DNA from 2 places in the Pseudoxanthomonas suwonensis 11-1 genome. Region 2 is predicted to be linked to the other one. Evidence: predicted binding sites of a transcription regulator. Region 2 holds the regulator's gene; the other holds the start of a gene.
The links. The regulator FliA, encoded in region 2, starts transcription of late flagellar genes. The targets are predictions, from matches to a motif close to TAAAGTTTNNCNNNCNNNGGCCGATAA.
Positions count from the first base shown of each region.

Region 1 (4,410 bases), 1.1 Mb from region 2:
CAGCCGGCCACGCCGAAGCAGCTGGAGGAGGGCGACACCATCTACATGACCGTGGCCGACGGCGACGGGATGATGGTCTCGCTGATCCAGTCCAACTACCGCGGCATGGGCAGCGGCATGGCGCCGCCCGGTCTGGGCTTCATCCTGCAGGACCGTGGCGAGATGTTCGTGCTGGCCGGCTGCGAGCGCAAACCCGCGCATCCCAACTGCTACGCCCCGGGCAAGCGTCCGTTCCAGACCATCATCCCGGCCTTCATCACCAGGGACGGCAAGCCCTGGGTGAGCTTCGGGGTGATGGGCGGGGCGATGCAGCCCCAGGGCCACGTGCAGATCGTGATGAACCTGGTGGACTTCGGCATGAACCTGCAGGAGGCCGGCGACGCACCGCGCATCCAGCACGAGGGTTCGACCGAGCCGACCGGCGCTGCCACGGCGATGAGCGACGGTGGCGAGGTCAACCTGGAGACCGGGTTCTCCTGGGAGACCGTGCGCGCGCTGATGCGCAAGGGCCATCGCGTGACCTTCGCCGATGGTCCCTACGGTGGCTACCAGGCCATCGCCCGCGATCCGGCGACCGGCGTCTACTACGGCGCCTCCGAGAGCCGCAAGGACGGACAGGCCGCCGGCTACTGAGGCAGCCGCGATCGCGCAGGGCAGGGGCGACCGCCGGTTTGTGCGGCCGCAGCGTGCCCGCGCCGTCGCCCTGGGTTCTAATGCCGCGTCCCTGCCACGGAGCATTCCCGCATGAGCGAGTTATCGTTATCTCAGCGCCCCGGCCGCCCATTCGGGATGTTTGCAACGATGGTGGCGATGCTCCTGGCAATGCTGTCCGCCGCGCCGGCATTGGCCGCGCAATCCGGGTTCGTCCGGGTCGAGGGCACCCGCTTCCTGCTCGACGGCAAGCCCTACCGGTTCGCCGGTGCGAACTTCTGGTACGGCGCCTACCTGGGCGCGGAGGACGGGGTCGGCGACCGTGCGCGCCTGCGCGCGGAACTGGACCAGCTCAAGGCTGCCGGTATCGACAACCTGCGCGTGCTCGCCATGAGCGAGGCCAGCGGTTTCAAGCGCGGCGTACGCCCTGCCTTCATGACCGCGCCCGGCGAGTACGACCAGCGCCTGCTCGAAGGCCTGGACGTGCTGCTGGACGAGATGCGCCAGCGCGACATGAAGGCGGTGCTTTACCTCAACAACTTCTGGCAGTGGTCCGGCGGCATGTCGCAGTACGTGTCCTGGTTCACCGGCGAGCCGGTGTTCGATCCGGACGAGACCGGCGACTGGAACGGGTTCATGCAGAACTCGGCGCGCTTCTACGCCATGCCCGAGGCGCAGGCCGCGTACCGCGACGCCATCCGCACCGTCATCACCCGCCGCAACAGCGTCAACGGCATCGCCTACGTCGACGATCCGACGGTGATGTCCTGGCAGCTGGCCAACGAACCGCGCCCGGGCAGCGACGCCGGTGGCGCGCCCAACTTCCAGGCGTACCGCGCCTGGCTGCACGACACCGCCGGCTTCATCCGCCAGCTGGCGCCCAGGCAGCTGGTCAGCAGCGGCAGCGAGGGCAACAAGGGTTCGCTGTCGGACGACGACTACTACCTGATCGCCCATGCCTCGCCGAACATCGACTACCTGACCTTCCACCTGTGGCCGTCGAACTGGAGCTGGATCGACCACGACGATCCGGCGGCGCGGCTGGAGCCCGGGCTGGAGACCTCGCTGGAGTACATCGACCGCCACGTTGAAATGGCGCGGAAGCTCGGCAAGCCGATCGTGCTGTCGGAGTTCGGCCTCAACCGCGACAAGGGTTCCTACGACCCGGCCTCCGGCGTCACCGCGCGCGACCGCTTCTACAAGGCGATCTTCGACCGGGTGCTGGAGCACGCGCGCGCCGGCGCGCCGATCGCCGGTTCCAACTTCTGGGCCTGGGGCGGTCGCGGCCGCACCTCGAACCCGGACTGGATGTGGAAGGAGGGCGACCCCTTCACCGGCGACCCGCCGCAGGAGGCGCAGGGCCTGTTCTCGCTGTTCGACAGCGACGCCTCGACCCTGCGCATCGTCTCCGGGCACGCCCGCGCCATACGCGAGCTCCCGTAACGGTACGGCCGGACCCCGTCGCGGGCTTTATTTCCCCTCCGGGCTTCAGTCCTTCCTCCCGACGGCCGATATGCCAAAACGGGAGAGGAGGGAATGCACATGTCGACCATGGAGTCGGCGACGCAGTCGCTGGACAGCACGCAGGCAACCACCGCTGCGCTGCCCGATGCACCGGTCGCGCTGCTGCGGCTGGACCGCGGGGGCCGCGTCGTGGCCGCAAACCGCAGCGCCCATGACCTGTTGGGCCTGGACGAGATCGGGCTGCCGGTCGCGGCCGCCGGGCCGCTGTGGGGGCTGAAGGCTTCCGACCTGGACGAGGCCGGCGGCACCTGGGTGGCCCCGGGTGACGATCCGGCCCGCCGCGTGCATTACCAGGCCGACGGCGAGGGCTGGATCGTCTCGCTGCCGCATGCCGAGACCGCCACCCTGATGCGCGAGGCCGCGCTGCTGGCCGGCACCGCCGGGGCGACCGTCACCCATCCGCTGCTGCTCCCGCTGGCCCGGCGCCTGGCCGGCAGCAATGCGCCGCTGGAGCTGCTGTCCCACGTCAACGACACCCTGGCCCGCTGCGACCTGGCCCTGGAGCTGCCGCCGGCCCACGCCGAGAGCGAATGCGGACGCCGCCTGGCCGCCGGCTTCGGCAACCTGGCCGAGGCCGTGCGCCAGGCCGTGGCCCTTTCCGTGCAGCTGGCCGCCGACGTACCCAAGGTGGTCGGCGAGAACGACGAGCTGGCCAACCAGACCCGTGCCCAGGCCGACGCCCTGGAGCAGGTGCTGGCCGCGACCAGCCGCCTGCGCAAGGACCTGGACGACGTGCGCGGTGAACTCGAGCAGGTACGCGCCGCCGCCGTGCGCGCCGATGCCGACGCCCGCCGCGGCGGCGAGGCCGCGCGTGCCCTGGCCGCGGCCATGGAGCAGGTCGAGAGCCGCGCCGCCCGCGCCGGCGAGGTCATCGAGGTGATCGACTCGGTCGCCTTCCAGACCAACATCCTGTCGATCAACGCCGGCATCGAGGCCGCCCACGCCGGCGAGGCCGGTCGTGGCTTCGCCGTGGTCGCCGCCGAGATCCGGCGCCTGGCCGAACGCGCCGCCAGCGCCGCGCGCGACGTTCGCGCCATCGTCGGCGGCACGGTGGAGGCGCTCGGGGAGAGCGCCGAATCGGCCCGCCATACCGGCGAGGTGCTGGCCGGCATCGGCCAGTCGCTGGAAGGTGCCGGTGCGGCGATGGAATCGGTGGCGATGCGCATCACCTCGCAGGGCGAGGAAGTGCTGGCGATCGACCGCGCGGTGGAACAGGTCGTCGGCCTGGGCCACAGCAACCTGCAGCACGCCGCCCACGTGGCCGAGCTGAGCGAGGCGCTGGGCCAGGGCGTATCCACCCTGCACGACTGCGTCGGCCTGTTCCGCCTGCCGCCGGACCCGATGCGGGAGCCGCGCCATGCGCGCGTTCGCGAGCTGGCGGAGGCCGGCGCGCGCCGCATCGGCATGGCCCTGGCTGCCGCGGTGGCCGATGGCCGGATCAGCGCCGAGTCCCTGTTCTCGCGCGAGTACAGGCAGATCCCCGGGATCGATCCGCCGAAGTACCGCACCCCGTTCGACTCGCTGTGCGACCGGGTGCTGCCGCCGCTGCAGGAGCCGGTGGCCAACGCCGAGCCGTGGATCGTCTTCGCGATCAGCGCCAACCCGGACGGCTACGTGCCCACCCACAACCAGCGCTACTGCCAGCCGATGACCGGCGACCGCGCGAAGGACCTGGTCGGCAACCGCACCAAGCGCATCTTCGGCGACCGCGTCGGCCGCAGCGTCGGCGCGCACACCGATCCGTACCGGCTGCAGGTCTACCGCCGCGACACCGGGCAGATCATGTTCGACCTGTCGGTGCCGGTGTACGTGGATGGCCGCCACTGGGGCGGGTTCCGCATCGGCTACTCGCTCGAGTAGGGCGGTGGCGGCGGGCCGCGCGTGCCGTGCGGCCCGTAGACCCAGTGCTCCAGCGCGTGCCGCAGCGCCTGCGCGCGTCGCCGGCGCACCTTCCGTGCATGCGAGAGCGTGCGCTGCATGGCCAGGATTACCAGCACCAGCAGCAGCGCGAACGGCAGGGCCGAGATCGTCACCAGGCCCTGCAGCGCGTCCAGGCCGCCTGCCAGCAGCAGGGCCGCGGCCACCACCGCGATGGCCACGCCCCAGGCCAGCCGCCGCAGCGGCGGCGGGTCACCGGCCTTGTCGCTGGACATGCTGGCCAGCACCAGCACCGCCGAATCGGCCGAGGTGACGAAGAACACCACCAGCAGCGCCACCGCCACCGCGCTCAGCACG
Region 1 is NC_014924.1:489,524-493,933, forward strand. Features, by position in the region: gene ggt (gamma-glutamyltransferase) at 1-633, shown strand, start outside; gene PSESU_RS02225 (glycoside hydrolase 5 family protein) at 802-2,094, shown strand; gene PSESU_RS02230 (methyl-accepting chemotaxis protein) at 2,203-4,035, shown strand; gene PSESU_RS02235 (BCCT family transporter) at 4,020-4,410, opposite strand, start outside.
Region 1: PSESU_RS02230 (methyl-accepting chemotaxis protein) is a predicted target of FliA. The motif match lies at 2,140-2,166, and genes of this name have one in related genera.

Region 2 (4,410 bases):
GGCGACCGCGTCGAGCATGGCCTGCAGCCAGTCCAGCGAGCGCTGGGCGGCGTCGAAGTGCAGCGGATCCAGAACCGCCTGGCCCGAGCGCGCCGCGCCCAGGGTTTCCTCGGCGGCATGGCACAGCTCGACCATCGGCTGGATGCCGAGGAAGCCGGCACCGCCCTTGAGGGTGTGGAAGCCGCGGAACACGGCGTTGAGCTGCTCGGCGTCGCCCGGCGCGCGTTCCAGTTCCACCAGCTGCTCGCCGAGGCGGTCCAGGATCTCCTGGGCTTCGACGATGAAGTCGGCGGCGATTTCCGGCGTCACCCCGCTCATGCGTTACAGCCCCAGGTCGGCCAGGAGGGCGTCGGCGTCGACCTGCGACACCGCGTGGCGATCGATGCCGGCCACGGCCGGACCGGCCAGCGCCGGCTCGCGCGATTCGCCGCGCGGCGGCAGGCCGAGTTCGCCGAAGCCTTCGTGCACGCGGCGGACGATGCCGGCCACGCGCTTGATGATCTGCCCGGTGATGTCCTGGTAGCTCTGGGTCAGGGCGATCTCGGTGAGGTTGCTGCGGATGCGGTCCAGGACCTGGTCCTGGCCGTCGGACACGCCCTCGGCGCGCAGGCCCTCGACCAGGGCGCGGCACTCGTCGGCCAGGTCCAGGGTGCGGTGGGTGGCCTGCTCGGTCATGTCGATGACGTGGTCCAGGCGCGCGCAGGCGTCGTCCAGCTCCACGCCGCTGGCCTCGGTGGCCTCGGCCGGCAGCTGCGGCAGTTCGCCCAGGGCCTGGCTGAGTTCGCGCGCCAGCCGGCCCAGGCCCTGCACCAGCGGCCGGGTGCGGGCCGCGGCGAGGGCGTCGATCTCGTTGCGCAGCGCGCTCTCGTCGCCGCGCTCGAGCGCCTCCAGTGCGTCGTGCAGGCGCTGCACCAGGGCGGTGCGCTCCGGGGAGGCGGTGGTGTTCATGCGGTGGCCGCCAGGCGCTCGAAGATCTTGTTGAGCTTCTCCTCCAGGGTCTGGGCGGTGAAGGGCTTGATGATGTAGCCGTTCACGCCGGCCTGGGCGGCCTCGAGGATCTGCTCGCGCTTGGCCTCGGCGGTGACCATCAGCACCGGCAGGGTCTTGAGCCGGGCGTCGGCGCGGATGTTGCGCAGCAGCTCGATGCCGGTCATGCCCGGCATGTTCCAGTCGGTCACGACGAAGTCGAACGGCTGCGCCCGCAGCGCCGCCAGGGCGGTGTGGCCGTCGTCGGCCTCGGCGGTGTTGCTGTAGCCCAGATCGTTGAGCAGGTTCTTGACGATGCGACGCATCGTCGAGAAGTCGTCCACGATCAGGATCCGCATGTTCTTGTTCACTTCGTGCTCCGTTGGCGTTTCGAGGCGGGCTCAGTCGTCTTCAAGACCGGCGTCGCGTGATTCGTACTGGGACAGGCGGCCGCGCAGGCGCAGCACGGCCTGGCCGTGGATCTGGCAGACGCGCGACTCGCTGACCCCGAGCACCGCGCCGATCTCCTTGAGGTTCAGTTCCTGCTCGTAGTACAGCGACAGCACCAGCTGCTCGCGCTCGGGCAGGCCCGAGATGGCGGTGGCCAGCTCGCGGCCGAAGTCGCCGCGCTCCAGCACCTGCTGCGGGGTCGGGCTGTTGCTGTTGACCTGCACGTCGCCGTGGTCCTCCACGTGCGAGTCCAGGCTCAGCACCTGGCCGCGCGAGGCGTCCTCGAGCAGGCGCAGGTATTCCGGCAACGGCATGTCCAGCTTGGCCGCCACTTCCTGCGGGGCGGCGGCGCGGCCGGTGGCCTGCTCGATCTCGCGTACCGCGGCGGCGGCGTCGCGGGCGCGGCGGTGGACCGAGCGCGGCACCCAGTCGCCACGGCGGATCTCGTCGATCATCGAGCCGCGGATGCGGATCGAGGCGTAGGTCTCGAACGAGGCGCCCTGTTCGGGGTCGTAGCTGCGGCTGGCCTCGATCAGGCCGATCATGCCGGCCTGGATCAGGTCGTCGACCTCGACGCTGGCCGGCAGGCGCGCGGCCAGGTGGTGGGCGATGCGCCGCACCAGGTCGGCGTGGCGGACCACCGCGTCGTCGCTGCTGGCGCGCTGCTGGACCGCGCGGTATTCGGCAACGGCGTTCATGCGGCCGCGCCTTGCCGGATCATCCGGTCGACGAAGAACTCGATGTTGCCGCGCGGCGCCGTCGGGGCCTGCCAGCGCGCGGTGCGGCGGGCGATCTCGGCGATGGCGCGGGCCGAGGGGCTGGCCGGGTAGGCGGTGGCGACGGCCTGCTGGCGCTGCACCGCCATGCGCAGCCAGTCGCACTGCGGGACCGCGCCGAGGAAGTTGAGCGAGACGTCGCCGAGGAAGCGCTCGCAGACCCGCGACAGCTTGTCGTACAGCCCGCGGCCCTCGGCCGGGCTGCGCACCATGTTGGCCACGACCTGGACCCGGTCCACGCCGCGTTCGCGGGACAGGACCTTGATCAGGGCGTAGGCGTCTGTGATCGAGGCCGGCTCGTCGCAGACCACCACCACCGCGTCCTGCGCGGCCTGGCAGAAGGTGAGCACGCTGTCGGTGATGCCGGCGGCAGTATCTACAACGAGTACATCAAGATCACGCTGCAGGTCATTGAAAACATTGACCAGGCCGACGTGCTGGGCGGGTTGCAGCTCGGCCATGTGCCGACGACCGGACGCGGCCGGGACCACCAGCATCCCGTTGGGGCCTTCCAGGATCACCTCGTCCAGCTCGCAGCGGCCGGCGACCAGGTCGGCCAGGGTGTGCTGCGGCGACAGGCCCAGCAGCACGTCCACGTTGGCCAGGCCCAGGTCCGCATCCAGCAGCAGGGTGCGCTTGCCCAGCGCCGCCAGCGATGCGGCCAGGTTCACCGACAGGTTGGTCTTGCCGACACCACCCTTGCCGCCGGTGATGGCGATGCTGCGGACGGGGGCGAGCGGTGCGGGATTCATGGGCGTGCGGAAGCTGGGGCTCTGGACGGGGGAACGGGGCTCATGCGGCGGCATGGTCGTGCTCCGGGATGTTCGGCTTATCGGCAGCGCGGCGCAGATCTTCAAGGCGCAGCACCAGGCTGGCGGCGTTGGCGCGGTGCAGGTCCTCCGGGACCCGCTGGCCGTCGGTCATCCAGGTCAGCGGTAGCTGGTGGTCGACCACCACCGACAGGGCGCTGCCGAGGCGGCCGGTCTCGTCGACCTTGGTCAGGACCACGCCCTGAGGACGGGCCGACTCGAAGCGGCGGACGACCTCGTCCAGGTCGGCGTAGTGCTGGTTGGCCGGCAGGACCAGCAGGGTGCTGACGTTGCGGGCGGCGCGCAGCCAGTTGAGCTGGCTGGCCAGGGCGCGGTCGCGCTGGCCCAGGCCGGCGGTGTCGACCAGCACCAGGCGGTAGTCCTGCAGGCGCTGCAGCAGGCTGACCAGGGCGGCATCGCTGTCGGCCTCGTGCACCGCGATGCCGAGCTGGCGGCCGTAGCCGTACAGCTGTTCGCGGCCGCCGATGCGGTGGGTGTCGGTGGTGACCAGGGCGATGTCGCGCGGGCCGTGCTCGGCCACGAAGCGGGCGGCCAGCTTGGCGATGGTGGTGGTCTTGCCGGCGCCGGTCGGGCCGACCAGGGCGATCACGCCACCGGCCTCAAGCGGGTCGACCGGGCACACCGGCAGGCGCCGGGAGATCAGGCCCAGCATCAGGCCGCGGCCGCGATGCATCGGGGTGTCGGCCGGCAGCTCCAGGACGATGTCGCGGGTGATCCCGGCGTCGAAGCCGTAATCCTCCATCAGCTCCATGGCCTTGAGCCGCACCGGCGAGCCGCGCAGGCGCTCGTCGGTAAGGCGGTGCATCTCGCGCTCGATCATGGCGCGCATCTGCGCCAGTTCCTCGCGCATGGAGCGCAGCTGGGCGTCGTCGGCCGGCGCCGCTTCCGGCACCGCGGCCAGCGCCGGGGCCGCCGGGGCCGCCGGGGCCATCGGTGCGACGGGAGCCTGGGCGACCGGGGCCGGCATCGGTTCGGGCGCGGCAGGCGCGGCGGGCGCGGCCGGCTGCGCGGGATGGGCCATCACCACCTCCGGCGGCAGCACCGACACCGCACGCGCGGTCGGGGTGGCCAGGGCGGCGGCCATGGCCGCGGCGAAGTCGTGCGGGGCCGGGGCGGTCGGCTCGGCCATGGCGGCCGGCGGCGGCGGCGCCGGAACGCTGGCGCGCTGGGCCTCGACCAGGGCGCGCTGGACCGCGTCCTCGTCGTAGTTGCTGGCGGCCACGATCTCCACGCCTTCCTCGGTGCGGCGGTTGGAGAGGATCACGGCATCCGGCCCGTGCTCGGCGCGGACCATCCGCAGCGCGGTACGCATGTCGGCGGCGACGAAACGTTTGATCTTCATGGTCAGGAGCCGGGATTCGTGATTCGGGATTGGTGATTGGAAGAAG
Region 2 is NC_014924.1:1,634,307-1,638,716, forward strand. Features, by position in the region: gene PSESU_RS07455 (chemotaxis protein CheA) at 1-318, opposite strand, end outside; gene PSESU_RS07460 (protein phosphatase CheZ) at 322-948, opposite strand; gene cheY (chemotaxis response regulator CheY) at 945-1,337, opposite strand; gene PSESU_RS07470 (RNA polymerase sigma factor FliA) at 1,368-2,114, opposite strand; gene PSESU_RS07475 (P-loop NTPase) at 2,111-2,944, opposite strand; gene flhF (flagellar biosynthesis protein FlhF) at 2,985-4,364, opposite strand.